DNA from 4 places in the Sporosarcina sp. GW1-11 genome. Region 2 is predicted to be linked to each of the others. Evidence: riboswitches for the same ligand, from Rfam matches in the RefSeq annotation. Region 2 holds a riboswitch; each other region holds the start of a gene.
What was found. Region 2 has a riboswitch for cobalamin ahead of cobJ (precorrin-3B C(17)-methyltransferase). Riboswitches for the same ligand answer to the same signal wherever they lie in the genome.
Positions count from the first base shown of each region.

Region 1: it holds a riboswitch for cobalamin, as region 2 does, so the genes downstream of both, ORD22_RS11655 (ribonucleoside-diphosphate reductase subunit alpha) here and cobJ (precorrin-3B C(17)-methyltransferase) in region 2, are expected to answer to the same signal.
Region 3: it holds a riboswitch for cobalamin, as region 2 does, so the genes downstream of both, ORD22_RS14345 (ribonucleotide reductase N-terminal alpha domain-containing protein) here and cobJ (precorrin-3B C(17)-methyltransferase) in region 2, are expected to answer to the same signal.
Region 4: it holds a riboswitch for cobalamin, as region 2 does, so the genes downstream of both, ORD22_RS11180 (DUF4430 domain-containing protein) here and cobJ (precorrin-3B C(17)-methyltransferase) in region 2, are expected to answer to the same signal.

Region 1 is NZ_JAPMIW010000019.1:29,417-33,636, forward strand. Features, by position in the region: gene ORD22_RS11655 (ribonucleoside-diphosphate reductase subunit alpha) at 1-1,737, opposite strand, end outside; cobalamin riboswitch at 1,882-2,057, opposite strand; gene ORD22_RS11660 (alanine/glycine:cation symporter family protein) at 2,266-3,690, opposite strand; gene ORD22_RS11665 (glycerate kinase) at 3,741-4,220, opposite strand, start outside.
Region 2 is NZ_JAPMIW010000003.1:133,967-138,186, reverse strand. Features, by position in the region: gene cobK (precorrin-6A reductase) at 1-575, opposite strand, end outside; gene cobJ (precorrin-3B C(17)-methyltransferase) at 585-2,243, opposite strand; cobalamin riboswitch at 2,376-2,552, opposite strand; gene rpsI (30S ribosomal protein S9) at 2,759-3,151, opposite strand; gene rplM (50S ribosomal protein L13) at 3,171-3,608, opposite strand; gene truA (tRNA pseudouridine(38-40) synthase TruA) at 3,781-4,220, opposite strand, start outside.
Region 3 is NZ_JAPMIW010000031.1:21,964-26,183, forward strand. Features, by position in the region: gene mdh (malate dehydrogenase) at 42-992, shown strand; gene ORD22_RS14340 (hypothetical protein) at 1,348-1,515, shown strand; cobalamin riboswitch at 1,680-1,855, shown strand; gene ORD22_RS14345 (ribonucleotide reductase N-terminal alpha domain-containing protein) at 2,028-3,302, shown strand; gene ORD22_RS14350 (YibE/F family protein) at 3,554-4,220, shown strand, end outside.
Region 4 is NZ_JAPMIW010000017.1:46,252-50,471, reverse strand. Features, by position in the region: gene ORD22_RS11190 (ABC transporter ATP-binding protein) at 1-382, opposite strand, end outside; TPP riboswitch at 468-565, opposite strand; gene ORD22_RS11185 (hypothetical protein) at 899-1,102, shown strand; cobalamin riboswitch at 1,288-1,475, shown strand; gene ORD22_RS11180 (DUF4430 domain-containing protein) at 1,596-4,220, shown strand, end outside.

The DNA of each region.
Region 1 (4,220 bases), on a different contig from region 2:
ATCAAACAATGGATACGCACCTTTTTCCTTCGATAATTCCATAGAAGCTTTGATCGTTAAATACGCAATATTTTCATAGAGCTTATCTGCAAATTCAACCGCTTCATCGGACTCCCATTGAATGTTTTTCAATGCTAACAGATGGTGCCATCCGAAAGTACCGAGGCCAATTCCGCGGTAACGCGCGTTCGTACGCTGCGCTTGTACAACAGGAATCTTATTCTGATCGATGACGTTATCGAGCATACGCACTTGGATTGTGATCAAACGGTCCAATACATCTGCTGTTACAGCTCTACCTAAGTTGATAGAAGATAAATTACAAACTACAAAATCGCCTGGCTTCGTACGTGTAACGACTAGATCGTCTTCCAATGAAACTGATTCGAATGTAGTAGCCGACATATTTTGCAATATTTCCGTGCATAAATTACTAGAATAAATAATTCCTTCATGCTTATTCGGGTTTGTACGATTCACTTCATCGCGGTAGAACATAAACGGTGTACCCGTCTCCAACTGGCTACGCAACACGCGTTTCATAATTTCAATTGCTGAAACCGTCTCTCTCGATAGATCCGGATTGTTTACACATTCTTCATACTTGTCGCGGAACGACCCTTGACCTTTTTTCTCATCATAGAAATCTTCCAATGAAAAGCCCATCTTCGTACGCACTTCATGTGGATCGAATAAATGCCACTCTTCACGCGCTTCGACTTTCTCCATAAATAGATCCGGCAAGCAAACACCTGTGAAAATATCATGTGCACGTAAACGATCGTCACCGTTATTCAGTTTCAAATCTAGGAACGTGAAAATATCCCGATGCCAAACATCTAAGTATACTGCCACAGCCCCTTGTCGCTGACCGAGCTGATCGACGCTAACTGCCGTGTTGTTCAATTGCTTGATCCAAGGTAACACACCGCTTGACGCGCCTTCAAAACCACGAATAGAGGCACCACGCGAGCGAACCTTCCCCATATAAACACCAATACCGCCACCGAATTTCGATAAGTTTGCGATGTCTGTGTTGCTGTTGTAAATGCCCTGCAAGGAATCATCCACCGTGTCGATGAAACAGCTAGACAGTTGTCCGTGCATCTTGCCTGCGTTCGATAATGTCGGCGTCGCAACCGTCATATACAAATTACTCATCGCCCAGTACGCTTCACCGATTTTATGAATGCGATCTTCCGTTTCATCTTGCATCAACGTCATTGCGATGATCAACCAACGCTCTTGAGGAAGTTCCACAGATTGCTTAGAGAAATTCACCGTCACATAGCGATCCACTAATGTTTTCAATCCAATATACGTAAATAATAAGTCGCGGGTCGGCTCTAACAACTGTCCGATCTCGTTCAATTCTTCTGTACTATACTTCTCAGTCAAAACAGGCGTGTACAATCCTTGTTCCACCAAGCGTTCTACATTTTTCGCGAAATCGGTATACACATCTGCTCCACGCAATGCCTTTTGCTTCGCATAAACATCGAATAAATAAATACGCGCAGCAACAAACGTCCAGTATGCATTCGCTTCGTCAATTCTGCTCAACGATTCAAGCACCATCGCATTCGTCCACTCCGTAGCTGAGCTATTTGGGTGACGCTCCTGGTATCGTTCGCTCGCTTGAACTAACGGCTCGATTTTCTGCTTCCCAAACTCCTCTTGAAGATTTTCCAGCAATAAATCCAAACCAACCGTTTCATGTATAATAGCCATTTGCATCTGCTCCCTTTGGTTAAGTTATGTAAAAAGAAAAAGACTCCCTAGAAATTCGGGAGTCATCATGTGATGAATGGTTATATGTGGAAAGTTTTAGGCAGACAAAAAAACCCCTGCTCGCCGCTTCCACTCTCCAACCCCGAAGAATGTATGCTTGAATGAATGGCAGGTCTCCTGGCTAGCACATCGTCCTTCCGTCTTTCCTTCCCGCCGAAGCAGTGGTTTTTCAAGACAGTCGTCCGTGCCATCAGTTGCGGGGACAGCTCCGTTTTCAGCGGATTCCCTTTTAAACCGTGATAGGTACCATTTCATCAAAATACTATATATAGTGTGTCAACTCCTTGTATAACCCTAACATGTTGTGGTCTGACTTGTAAAGCATAAAAAATCATCGCAGCTCAGATTCATGCTTCTGAACTACGATGCCTTTATGTTTCAAGCAGTATTTTCAATTATAGCAAACTTTCCGTGCGTTGACTAAAAGATATTGTGTGAACAATGTATATGCCCGTTTTAAACGAACATATTCCATCAGTTAATTCGATCTTCTGGCTTTTCCGCAGTTTCTTCCCAACATTCCGCGCCTTTTAGACCTGGAATACTGGCCGCTTTAAACACTGGATTTCTTCCCGCTCGTCGCTGTTTCGTGAAGTCGTCCAACACTTGGAAGGCCACTTTACCAAGCAACAAGATCACGACCAAGTTAATAATAGCCATAAGTCCCATGAATAGATCGGCCATATCCCAAACGACTTGTACTTTTGCGACAGCTCCGAAAAATACCATTCCGAGAACAAGTAGCTGATACACTAACTTCCAACCTTTATTCGCATTAATAAATTCAATATTCGTTTCGCCATAATAGTAGTTACCAATAATCGAACTAAAGGCGAAAAACATAATAGCAATCGCAATAAAGTATGGAGCCCACGCACCTACATGTACCGCCATGGATGCTTGTGTCAGCAAAATGCCGTTCGTCTCACCTGACTCATATAATCCACCAAGTAAAATAATGAACGCAGTTGCAGAACAAATGATAATTGTATCGAAAAATACGCCTAAACTCTGTACTAACCCTTGTTTCGCAGGGTGTGACACGTTAGCCGTAGCTGCAGCGTTCGGCACACTACCCATACCGGCTTCATTGGAGAATAGACCACGACGAACCCCTTGCATAATCGCCATACCAATCCCACCGCCTACAAATTCCTTAACGCCGAATGCATGTTCAAAAATCAACAGAACCATCGCAGGAATTTGTGTAATATTCATAACGACGATGAACAATGCAACGATAATATAAAATGTCGCCATTACCGGAACAATCGTCTGTGTTACTTTTACAATCCGCTTCACACCGCCAAAAACGATAAAAGCCGTCAATACCATTAAGCCGACTCCGATCGTCCAGTGCGGAATACCAAAGACATCCGAAAACGATTGACTGATCGTATTTGATTGCACCGAGTTAAAGATAAATCCGAAACACATCGTCAATAAAATGGCAAAAACAATTCCTAATTTCCGTTGTCCAAGCGCTTTTTCCATATAATACGCCGGCCCTCCACGGAATGTATCGCCGTCCTTCACCTTATACAGTTGCGCCAAAGTACTCTCGATGAACGCAGTCGCCATACCGATCAGCGCGATGACCCACATCCAAAATATCGCTCCGGGCCCACCAATACCAATCGCAAGAGCTACCCCTGCAACGTTCCCAGTCCCGACACGCGACGCCGCACTAATCGTAAACGCCTGGAACGGAGACACACCATCATTACTGTCTTTCTTCTCAACAATCAAACGGAACATCTCACCAAACAAGCGCACCTGTACAAATTTTGTGCGAATCGTGAAATACAATCCAGTAACCAATAAAAGTCCAATTAACACATACGTCCAAATGAAATTATTCGCTGGTCCTACGAGCCAATCCAAAGCATGTTGAAACATTTGAGCACCTCCTTAGTTGTATACATACCCTGCTAACCGCTAAATACGCATCATAGAAAAAAATTAAAATCCAGTGAAAATACTTCTTCCGTCCTTCTCGTCAACAGCTCAGATGCATTTGCCATTAATTCAGCAAGCGGTCGACCATCATCTACTTCGTATACTCCGGCAAACCATTCAGTTAGCTGTTCCCGAGCCACTTCCTCCACGGCGCCCGAAACTACAATTACAGGAATTCCATGTTCCGCTGCCAACCTTGCAACACCAATCAAAGCCTTGCCGTTTAGCGTCTGCAAATCCGTCTTCCCTTCCCCCGTCAATAGTACATCAACCGAGGAAAGATGCTGCACAAAATCCATCGCACGTAGCACAACAGCAATACCACTTTCCAGTCGAGCCCCACAATACGCAAGCAATGCTCCTGCAGTCCCCCCTGCTGCTCCCGCTCCACGAACGTCATGTAAGCGTTTACCTACCAATCGTTCGGTTTCATCCGCGAAATGTAACATGCCAGCGTCAAGAAACTCCAC
Region 2 (4,220 bases):
TCGCACAAAGACTTATTGAGTGATTCAGAAAACGGTCCTTGTATTGCGACAATATCCTTTTGTTTAATCCCTAATCTGTCGCATTTTTCCATATTCCCTACGTTTGGGAGCATTCTGCAAATCAATCTAATTTCATCGCGCAATAAGTAGTTTGTAAACACTTCCAACGTCTTACTGCCCGTTGTTAACATAATCGTCCCTTTATGCGTTTGAGCTAGCTTAGCAGCGTCTTCATAACTGTCAACCTCTGTAATCAGCGGAGAAACAAATTCTTCTTTCGGACGTTCATAGCGAATATATGGAATACCGCATGCCTTTGCTGCTGTCATAGCAGTTTTCGAAGCTTCTTCCGCATAGGGATGACTAGCATCCACTACACAAGTCATCTCATACTTCTTGATCAGCGCTACCATGTCATCCACTGTTAACCGACCCACCTGATACGAGATAGCGTTCTCTTTTAAACTTTCTGCCGCAGATTCGGTGACTACTGTGGCTATTAGAGGGTAGCCGAGACTCTGCAAACGAATGGCTAAAGCTCTAGCATCGCTAGTACCTGCTAAAAATAAAATCATAGTTTCCTCCTAATCTCCACAAGGTGCTGGCTCTACTTCAATCTTGCAGCTCATGTCGTAATAGTCATAGTTCAAAACTTTTTTGACACGTTTAAAATACTTAAAGAAACGTTCGTTAGGATGTGCATTTTGTTCGTATTCTTCTATAATTTTGGTTACTAGTGGGATTAAATCTTCTGGCTCAATTCCCTCTGCTATAGGTTGAGCGGCATGGGCAGTACGACCAACTGGCTTCGCACCAATAAATAAATCAAATTTTTTCTTCCGGTACACAATCCCAATATCATCAAACACAGGGCGATAACACGCCATTCCGCAACCATTGAACCCAACATGCAATTGCTTCGGAAGCTTCATCCCTTCAAACTTTGCTGCGATTTCTTCTGCATATGGGATAGAATCTGCCTTTTCTCCGTAACAAAAATCACATGCTTTGACTTTTAAGACTTCCCCTGCCGGCATGACTGTTAAATGATTTTCTTCAAGCTTTTCAACAATCGCTTCAGGATTATCTGTTGTAACCTTTACTAAAAAACGATGATCCGGAGTATATTCCAAGGTACCCTTCTCACCAACGACTTCAGCCATTACACGCATTTGCTCTGCTGTGATCATTTTATTAGCAACACCAGGTGAAACTGAAAATTCAAATATATTCTCGATAGGCTGTCTTACCAAAAATGGATTTGGCACTTCTTCTTTTGACACCAGTGATAAGGCCTTTAAAGCCATGTCCATTGTCTGAACCTTTTGCTCTTGTTCTTTCTGTTGTATTGGAGCCTGCTCAGGTGTCTTTCTAATGATTTCCTCATAACCTGATTGCGCTTCTCCAGTTTCTTGATCAAGCGCCCATGGTTCCGCTTCCTTTTTTAAGCGCTGATGCGGTCTTAATCTTTGTTTACCTTCCCCTAATGTATATTTTCGTTGATAGCCCCTTGGCGTAATAATTTTATCTTCATAAAAGAAAGTGGAAGAGTTACCGATAATGACAGTTGTCAACATTCCGATATCATGCTCAAGCATTTCAGATAATGTTGTCAGGACAATGTGTTGATTTTCACGATACGCACTTTTCACTAGCCCTACAGGTGTGTCAGGGGAACGATATTTTAGTAAAATATTTTGTGCTTCTACAATTTGACGTGTTCTGCGTCCACTTTTCGGATTGTATAAAGCAATTACAAAATCCGCCATCCCAGCTGCTTCAATTCGTTTTTCGATAACCGTCCATGGTGTTAGATGGTCACTTAAACTGATCGTACAAGAATCATGCATGACAGGTGCGCCCAGTAAGCTCGCGCATGAATTAATTGCTGATATACCTGGAACAATTTCTACTTCAATTCCTTCTGCTTCAGTCCAACCCTTTTCAACAAGCACTTCATACACTAATCCTGCCATACCATACGCACCTGAATCACCACTGGAAATAACTGAGACAATACCGCCCGCCTCCGCTTTCTTAACAGCATCTATTGCACGCGATACTTCTTCTGTCATGCCTGTGCTAACAATGGACTTCGCTGTCACTAAATGCTTAATCAGCTCTACGTAAGTTTTATAACCAATAATATAATCACTTTCTTGCAGTGCCGTTAACGCTCGTCCTGTAATATGTTCAGTAGCTCCGGGACCGAATCCAACAACAAAAATTTTTCCCTTTTTCATGGTTTCCCTCCAAATAAAAAATGCCTACACTCCTTTTCAAGGAAGTGTAGGCATGTGAAAGTATATAGAAATCATACTGAAACATAGGACAATTAATAAAATTGTCCCGCCTATACTTCTCCCTCCGAAAAGTATGTGTCGTTTAAATAAGCAGGTTTCCTGACTCAAGCTTCATTTTACTCTTACACCTTCCCGATTTCTCAGTGGTTTTGTAATTTCATCAGCTTTTACAGTAGCGGGGGCTGTACTAGATTTTCACTAGTTTCCCTTTTACCTCACAATGTGAGCACTTATTTAAATTAAGTTATTTAATTTTCATAAATATAACATACAATCTTTGAATCTACAAATATACACCAGGTTTATTTTCGGAACCCTTAAGAAAGATTATTTGCTCCGCTATGGATAATTGCGATTTCTATTCCTCTATAGTCTGTGCGAGTTGTTTGAGAATCTAAAAAACCCCTTTCCGATAAACTCGGAAAGGGGCTGTAAAGTTTGGTATGAAACCAATATTAACGCTTTGAGAACTGAGGTGCACGACGAGCGCCGCGAAGACCTGGCTTCTTACGTTCTTTCATACGTGGGTCACGTGTTAGAAGGCCAGCTGATTTCAATACTGGACGGAAATCTGGATCTACAGTTAGCAACGCACGAGCTACGCCGTGACGGATTGCTCCTGCTTGACCTGTGTAACCTCCACCGTTTACGTTAACATGGATATCGTAGCTTCCAAGTGTTTCCGTTGCAACTAGTGGTTGTTTGATGATTTCACGAAGTGTTTCGAATGGTACGTAGTCTTCTACGTCACGGTTGTTGACGACAATTTTGCCTTCGCCAGGAACTAGACGTACACGAGCTACTGAACTTTTACGACGGCCAGTGCCGATATATTGTACTTGTGCCAAGTGTGTTTCCTCCTCTTAATTATCCGCGAAGCTCAAATGCTTCTGGTTTTTGTGCTGCGTGCTGATGTTCTGGACCAGCATAAACGTGTAATTTCTTGATTGTTTGACGACCTAGAGGACCGTTTGGAAGCATTCCTTTGATCGCAAGTTCAAGCATTTTAACCGGGTAGTTAGTACGCATCTCAAGAGCAGTACGAGTTTTAATGCTACCTGTGTACCCAGAGTGACGGTGGTAAAGCTTGTCTTTCAACTTGTTACCAGTCAATTGAATTTTTTCTGCATTGATAATGATGACGTGGTCACCTGTATCAACATGTGGTGTAAACGTTGGTTTATGTTTACCGCGTAATAGTGTTGCAACTTCTGAAGCAAGACGTCCAAGCGTTTGTCCTTCAGCGTCGACAACTAGCCATTTACGTTCTACTTCGTGACCTTTAGCCATGAATGTTGTGCGCATATTGTAATCCTCCTAAAAGTATCAATCTGTTCCATTGTTTTCTCTATCCCTAAACACAAATAAACTTCCGGGGCTCATTGTGGGGTTATTGAAATACCATTTATCATGTTAACCTTTATTTTCAATAAAGTCAAGCGTTTTTATGAAAACACCAGGATTAGTTGCCATGCCTTCAATACGTGACTTCCACTAGGTACAAACCATGTGCCGGCGCTGTCTTGCCGGCCTTTTGACGATCTTTTGCCTGAAGTATCTTGTAGACGTCTTCCGGCTCATCCCAGCCAATCCCTACCGCCAATAAAACACCTGCAATCGTACGTACCATATTGTAAAGAAAGCCATCGCCTTCTATTTCTAATATTAATTCATCCTGCTGTCGTTCAAGTGTTAACTTACGAATTGTCCGAACTTTATTGTTCGTTGCAGTTTTCGCTGAGCAAAAACTTGTAAAATCATGCGTCCCGATTAAGTGTACGGCTCCTGCATTCATACGATCAATATCCGGATTCCATCTACCTAAATGAACCGAAAAATTTCGCTCAAAAGGGCTTTGTACTTCACTGTAGGACCATTTATATCTATACGTCTTCCCTTTTGCTCCATATCGCGCAT
Region 3 (4,220 bases), on a different contig from region 2:
GATACTAAAACATCCAGTCTATATAGAAAGGAGTGGTTTTCGTGGCTTTCAAACGACATAAAATTGCAGTTATTGGAGCAGGTCACACTGGCTCTACAGTTGCATTGATGGCAGCGCAGAAAGAATTAGGCGACATCGTCTTAGTAGATATCCCGGACCTTTCCAATCCGACAAAAGGAAAAGCATTGGACCTTCTCCAAACGAGTCCTGTGCAGCAATTTAATTCTCGTATTACGGGCACATCGAATTATGAAGATATAGAAGGCGCTGCAATGGTTATCATTACAGCGGGTGTTGCGCGTAAACCAGGCATGAGCCGGGATGATCTCGTCGCAACCAATGCGAAAATTATGCGCTCCGTTTCGGAACAAGTGAAACGCTATGCACCAGACAGCACCGTACTGATTTTAAGTAATCCTGTAGATGCTATGACGTATGTATGCTATAAGACAACAGGCTTCCCGAAAAATCGTGTCATTGGTCAATCGGGTGTACTCGATACTGCACGTTTCAACACATTCGTCTCGGAAGAACTGAATATTTCTATAGAGGACATTTCAGGCTTCGTGCTAGGCGGACATGGTGATGATATGGTTCCACTTGTGCGCTACTCTTATGCTGGCGGCATTCCATTGGATAAAATCATCTCAGCCGATCGACTAGAAGCAATTGTTGAACGTACGCGAAAAGGTGGCGGCGAAATCGTCTCTCTACTAGGAAACGGCAGTGCTTATTACGCACCTGCTGCAGCACTAGTCGAGATGGCAGAAGCGATCATCAAAGACAAAAAACGAATCATACCATCGATTGCTTATTTAGAAGGCGAATACGGTTATCAAAATATTTATTTAGGTGTTCCTACTGTTCTCGGGGGGAATGGCATCGAAAGTGTCATTGAACTACCGTTAACAGATGAAGAACAAACAGCGCTCGATCAGTCAGCAAACTCTGTTAAAACTGTCATCGAGATTTGTGAAAAACAACTGTCCTAACCACTGGTAATCTCTCTAAGTCGTGAAGAGGACTTAGAGAGATATTTTTGTATTCGACATAGGTTCTTATAGGCTAGGCGTGTGGTTGTTTCAAAAACCTACGAATGAATGATAGGATTCTATAAAATTTCTTGTTTACTTTTATTTATGTACATGGTAAAATAAACAGAATTCATCGAATAATAAAACTCATGCTTAGTATATGTAATTGGAGACATGTAAGAAATTAGTTTATCTTCCTTTTTAAATGTAAGCGCTGACAATCAGCCGGTGATCAATAAAAAGTGAAGTAAGTGTTCTTTTATTTTCCGATACGCATATACTATGCAAAATACAAATTTCAGGAGGCGTTTCTATGAATAACAACTATCAAAACAATTCAGCACAATCAGAGCAAAATGAGACATTCTATTTAATTACAGGATACTCGGAGAATGGTTTTATCCATGGTATTACGTGGGAAGAAGCATATACTAAAGGATTGGTGGAGTGCGGCTGTCTATGCGAACAACAAACAATGTAAGTAATGAAGAAGGCTCTATACAGGGTACCTAGCAAAAACAATTGTGGATGTGATCCCAATCGTTTTGTGCATAGGTACCCTGTTTTGTTGTGTTTTCAATAGGTAGTTATCAAACCCTACCATCTTCTTTGCGATTCATGATAAAATAAAACAAAGCAATTAAATACGTTTGCACGATACGTTGGTACCTATCAAGGTATAAAAGGGAATCCGTAAACCGGAGCTGTCCCCGCAACTGTAGACACGGACGACCGCCAGAATTAGCCACTATGGAGACATGGGAAGGCTTGGCGGAAGGATGAAGTGGAGCCAGGAAACCTGCCACGTATCGTCAAAGCAACACTTTCTTCGGGGGTTGAGAGGTGGGGGCAAACAGGTCTCTAACATCTATGCGTTTTGCATAGAGGATCTTAGAGTTGCCTAAATTTGTTTCCTCATTCACAACTATTGCAATCATTTTGCCGAGGAGGCGGGATGATTGTTTTTTGTTGTTTAAGAAAGGAGACGGCGACATGAGAGTACTTGAACAGACAGAAGAACGTACGGATGAACGTGCGTTATTGCAGATAGTCTATCAACAAGCGGAACAACAGCGTGGAAGGCCGGTGTATCAAGGATTTCATCAAGTAGTACGTAAACTATTGCAGCATGGCTTATATGGGCCTTGGATTCATAGCTATTCAGCAAGTGAAATCAAGTGGCTTGAATTGCAGATAGTAGCGGAACGCGATCAACTATTATCTTCTACAGAGCTTCGACAATATATAAATGAGTTTGTGACGGCGGATTACTATGACCAGCGCATTGGATTACCGCAAGAAAGACTGATGCTTATTGCGATGGCTGCACTGCAGAATGAAAATGAACATCGTGTGCAAAAAGTGGCAGAAGCGTATTGGGCTTTGAGCAATGGCTATATCACGTTGCCGACTGACGTTATGTCTTTCTTCGGTAAGATGTTCCGTCAACGACAGCCTATAACGCAGCCTTATTCAATGCATGTACTAGATAGTAGGATCCTGTCATTTTTATCGAGCAAAGTGAAAGACAAACATATACTGGTCCCAGATAATTTTATGGAACAGGTAAAAGCATGTGGTTCTTGGCTCGTATTTGATAAGGAACAAGTACACCGAGTATTAGGATGCTCTCTCCCTAACCTCAGCGGTGATACATTTCGTCAAGCGGCCGCACATCCCTCCATTGCGCACAAAAAAGTTTCTGCCATTGGCCTGATGAAACAGCTGTTGGCAAGTGAAGGCGTTACATTGCATTTCGGTAATCAATCAAAACTTAAGAGCACGGGACCGCACACGTATATTCAACTACCTCAAGTAATGAAGAGAACAGACTTGGCCCGGGTTTGTTCAATTCTTGTGCATTTGCAAAACGGAATTACAAACGAATGGAAGTGTAGTTTGCAGGTTGAAGTTAAAGGTTGGGAAACTGCAATCGTTAATCAGAACATCTGTTTACATTCACAGGCGGCACTTCACTATATTGAAGAAATATCCAAAGAAATAAGTCAACATTTAGGGGCAACGTCTAGGGCGTATGGAATACAAATTCCATTGCGCAAAGCATCCGCTGGCAAGAACTACTCAGCTTATCCAGCAACCAAACAACAGCAATCCGCAATGATTGATCAAGCGACAGTAGAACAACGCCATACCGACCTAGGAGGCTCCATCACACTAAGGAAATCCACTAGTATCGAAACGGCAGAACTGCTACAGTTGCTCATGAAAGCATGGAGATGTGGAATACCTGAAGTTCGACTACTCTAAAGTTCATTTATTGAAAGGATTGCCCGAAATGAATTTGGTATGTCTGCTGCAAAGGTCATTATCTGATTAAAAGTAGGCTTTGTTTCCTTTAAGGGAAATAGAGCCTTTTTTCGTCACAGGGTATATATGAATGATTCATGAAAAAAACAATCCATTTCTGTCAATCCTACGTCAAATACGTGGTAGGCTTAAACTATGCTATACCCTAAAGAGCGTTAGGAGGTTTTGTCTTGAAGAGAATCATACAAAGAATGAAAAATATAAAAGTTATGCAATGGATGACCTATTTTATTCTGGCACTTAGCTGTATCTTTTCTATTATATTCATACATAATAATCATTCGCTTTACGACCGCCCGATTGCCGAAGTAGTCAGCACTACGGTAGAAGAAACATCGGATGTGACGGATATGCATGGCAATAAGGACATGCTATTTACCCAGAGTATCGTAGCTAGGATGAAAAATGGGGAAGCACAAGGTCAGGAAATTCATTTGACTAATGACTATTCTTCTTCAGGAGCATACGATCAGCGGTATCGTATAGGTAATGAACTATTCGTTTCGATTGACTCAGAGAAAGGGGAAGAGTTGACGGGTAGTATTACAGACGTAAAACGTGATAAATATGTCTTAATCGTTGCTTGGATCTTTGTTTTTACGTTATTAATTGTTGGACATAGGCAAGGGTTATTAGCGATTGTTAGTTTTGCGCTGAATGTGCTGCTATTGTCTTTCGCCTTGGATATTTATGTGAAGTATTACGATGTCAGTTTACTAGTTGTTTGCGGAATCTGTATTTTGTTATTCACCGGCATTTCGTTATTGCTTGTTAGTGGTTTTAATGAAAAAACGTATGCAGCGATTGTCGCGACGTTGATTGGAACTGTTGCATCAATGACCATTACGTCACTTGTAA
Region 4 (4,220 bases), on a different contig from region 2:
CAGCCAATCCAAAATCCGCAAGCAATTCGATAATTCGTGCATGGGCTTGTTTTTTTTCTTGAATTTCAAGAGGAAGTCTGACATTTTCTAAAATCGTTCGCCATGGCATTAATAAATCTTGCTGCGGCATATAGCCGACTTGACCTAAACGATTGTCCCTAGCTTCACCATTTAAAAGAATTTCTCCGCCGTCTGGATTTTCCAGACCTGTAATGAGCCGGAAAAGTGTACTTTTACCGTAACCACTTGGACCGATAATGCTAACAAATTCACCTTCACGTACTTGTAAATTGAGCTGATCTAAAATAGCTACTGGAAGCGATGCCTTAGCCGCTTGGTAATGAAACGAAACGTTATCAAATGCGAGTACCGTCTTTCTCATGTAGTAATCACTTCACTTTTCTTAAAATCATCAACGCAAAAAAGACCACTTCTTTTTGCGAAGAGGTTACATAATCCGGCCTAAACCGTCTATATGTCCACTTCCCTTCGCTAGCATTATCTAGTGCAGGTTAAAGGGTTAAGGCAACGGCCTCTCTCAGCAAAAGCACCCCTAGTGTGTATCATCACTTATCGTTGCATAGTATAGGCTAGTAGTCAAGATGCGTTAGATGTTAAATGATGAAGAATAGGAAAATAAGCTAAATAAATGAATAGCTATACCGATAGTAGTAAAAGTTCAGAAGTAGATGCAAAGGTCTAACTACGTAACAAGTATTACCTTTGAATTAAGCAGTTTTTAATGAAAATAAATAGGGAGAGAAATGTAGAGCATTGGCAAATTGTCATGTGAAAAAGTGGAGAAGGATTTTGCTTCCTGCCTAGACAAAGGCACGTTCAAAATAGTTGGAAATACGTTACTAATCTCTATACCTGCAACACCAAACTATGCGATCATTTGATCACTGTAAGAGTACCAGCGATTAATATAAATGAACTTACTTCATTTGCAGATGAGTGGGGTAACCTAACAGAATGGATTAACGAGAATAGACTGAATTCTATTCGGGTAGCAGTTCCTGAAAAATATATTCATGTGATTACAATGACGACTACTACCATTTATAAAAAACTAGAAACAAAAATGTATGTACTGAATTAATTAGTGACGCGTCATACTTTTCTTCCTAGCAATAATAAATAGAGAGCTGTCTGACAAGTTTCGACTTGTGAGGGCAGCTTTTTTTGTAATCACTAAAGCTCTTAATCAGTAAATAGAATAGTGAAATCCGTTAGTAAAGCTTTTTGCTATTGCATTTTACAAATCTATTCTCTATCATTAAATATAGTTTCATAGCGTATTTTGGTACTTTGCCTAATCTGCAAAGTTGAAAAAGGAATCAGGTGAAAATCCTGAACGGTCCGGCCACTGTAAATGGAAAGTAACTTCAGAAAACCACTGGTGTATTACTGGGAAGGTTGAAGTTGTGTTTGTATCCATAAGTCAGGAGACTTGCCAAGATACAATGCTAACTGCCTTCCGGAAAAAGGTACGCATGTTTTTGTGGTAGTAGTTTATACACGCATACATATGCCCTTGTCTCTTTCCGGAGGTGAGGGTTTTTATTACGGAGAAAAATAGGAGGTAGGAATAGTTGGGGAATTATCATTTGGTGAGAAAATGGTTTTCGGTGTTATTGAGTTTACTGCTGGTATTGTCGTTTTTAACTCCAGCGGTACAAGCAGTGAGTCCTGATACAGGGCAAACAGAACAATCAGGTGGAGAAGAATTACCCGCTGAAGATCGTTATTCTGTGGATGAGCTATTGGCGAAAACCGTCCAGTTTTATAAGAATCGGAATCAGAAAATTGATTCTTGGCAGACATTGGTTGGACTATATGCTGCCGGTGAAGACCTAACGGATGGTCAGTGGATTTTACCCGAATGGCAAACAGAAGAGCCGGCTGGCCTTAACGAAACACATCATGGCACAGAACACATTCGCTATATCTTCGGATTACTTGCGATGAATGAAGACCCTGCAAAAGCATGGGAAACGAAGCGTAATCTCTATGCAGAATTAGCAACTCAACAAAACCTGGAAACAGGAGCAATCGGCGGAATCAATAAACATATGTGGGCTATGCTTGCAATGGACACAGGTGAACGTCTAGGTGCCGACTTAGGGAAGTGGAATTCGGAAACGAAACAAAAAGCGCTGGACTATTTACTTGATCAACAAAAGACAGATGGTGGATACGCTTTAGGTGGGACAGTTTCGGATACGGATTTGACAGGTATGGCATTACTTGCGTTGTCTAATTATCAAGGGACGAGCGCAGTAGATGTTGCGATTGAAAAGGCGAAGAAATTATTAAAAGCTAGACAGTTAAATTTGGATAGTGGCGGATTTAACTCAGCAGGTCCATGGGGAAGTGGCGATAATTCCAACTCCTTAGCCGTAGCGGTTTGGGGTCTTGTGGCAGTAGGGCAGGACGTCATGGCAGATGCTTGGCAGGTAGAAAGTAAGACAGTACTAGATGCGTTAAATGATTTCCAGTTAGAAGACGGTTCATATATGTGGAAGACCACTCAACCAAAAACAAACTTAATGGCAACAGAACAAATATTACTAGCATTAGCAGATATGAAAGCTGGAAATTCTGTTTGGAATCGAATCTTTAACGAACCTAAACTAGAACCAGAACCAGAACCAGAACCAGTAGAACCACCTTCAGCAGAACAAATGCTAGAAGAAGTCGTTCAGTTTTACAAAACTAAAGACTCGACAGTAGATTCGTGGCAGACACTAGTTGGACTATACGCTGCAGGTGAAAACCTAACGGATGGCGTGTGGAAATTACCAACATGGCAGAAAACAGCTCCAGCTAATCTTCAGCCTAATAATGGGGGCACGGAACACATTCGCTATATCTTCGGATTACTTGCGATGAATGAAGATCCTGCAAAAGCATGGGAAACGAATCGTAATCTCTATGCAGAATTAGCAACTCAACAAAACCTAGAAACAGGCGCAATCGGCGGAATCAATAAACATATGTGGGCATTACTTGCAATGGACACAGGTGAACGTCTAGGTGCTGATTTAGGCGAGTGGAATGCAGAAAAGAAACAAAAAGCATTAAATTATTTACTAAGCAAACAAAATACTGATGGTGGATATGCGTTAAGTGGGACCGAATCTGATCCTGACTTAACAGGTATGGCGTTGCTAGCATTGTCTACTTATCAAGGAACAAGTGATGTAGACGCTGCGATTGATAAAGCAAAAGGGTTATTAAAAGCTAGACAATCTGATTTAAGCAATGGCGGATTTAACTCAGCAGGTCCATGGGGAAGTGGCGATAATTCCAATTCATTATCTACAGCAATTTGGGGTCTTGTGGCAGTAAAAGAAGATGTACTAGCGGAAAAATGGCATGTAGAAGGAAATACAGTACTTGATGCATTAAAAGGATTCCAAAAAGATGACGGATCGTTTATGTGGAAAAGCGACTTTCCTTCAACTAATTTGATGGCAACAGAACAAGCATTGTTAGCTTTAGCTGACATGACAGCAGGAAACTCGGTTTGGAATCGCATTGCGAATGATCCGAAGCCAGAACCAGTTACACAAAAGGCAACGTTAGCAATTGATGGAGTAACTAAAGTTGTAGTTGCCGAATCTGAAGTGTCGTTTGAACCAGGAACTACGGTAAAACAACTTATAGAAAATATTTTGACAGAACAAAATATAGCTTATGAGCTCGATACGAAGCTCGGCAGTATTGTATCAGTTAATGAAGAAAAAAATGGCAGCTTAGGTGGTTCTGACTCTTGGGTTGTGTCAGTAAATGATCAAGCGATTCAATCACTTGAAGACGAACTCTCTTCAAATGATAAAGTTCACTTATATTACAAACGCAATGCCGAAATCAGTTCGAGCGTTGAGTTGACTAGCGGAACTGTAGATCCAACAATCGAAATTAAGCTTAAAGGTGATACGTTTACGGATGCGGCTCTTGAGGTGGATAGCTGGGTTATTGATCAGACAGATTTAGTAATCGATTCCGTAGAAACGGTAAATAATCAAGCGGTGATTCTACATGTACAAGGTCAAGTACCAGTTGAAGAAATCTCAATTAACGTACTTTCAAAAGCAATAGTGAGTGCTGGTGAAACGGCTATAAAGATCACGCCAAAAGCACCGGTAAATGTTCGCAATGTAGAGGAAATGATTGAAGATACGTTACATTTTTATGAAGAAGGACGCTATGAT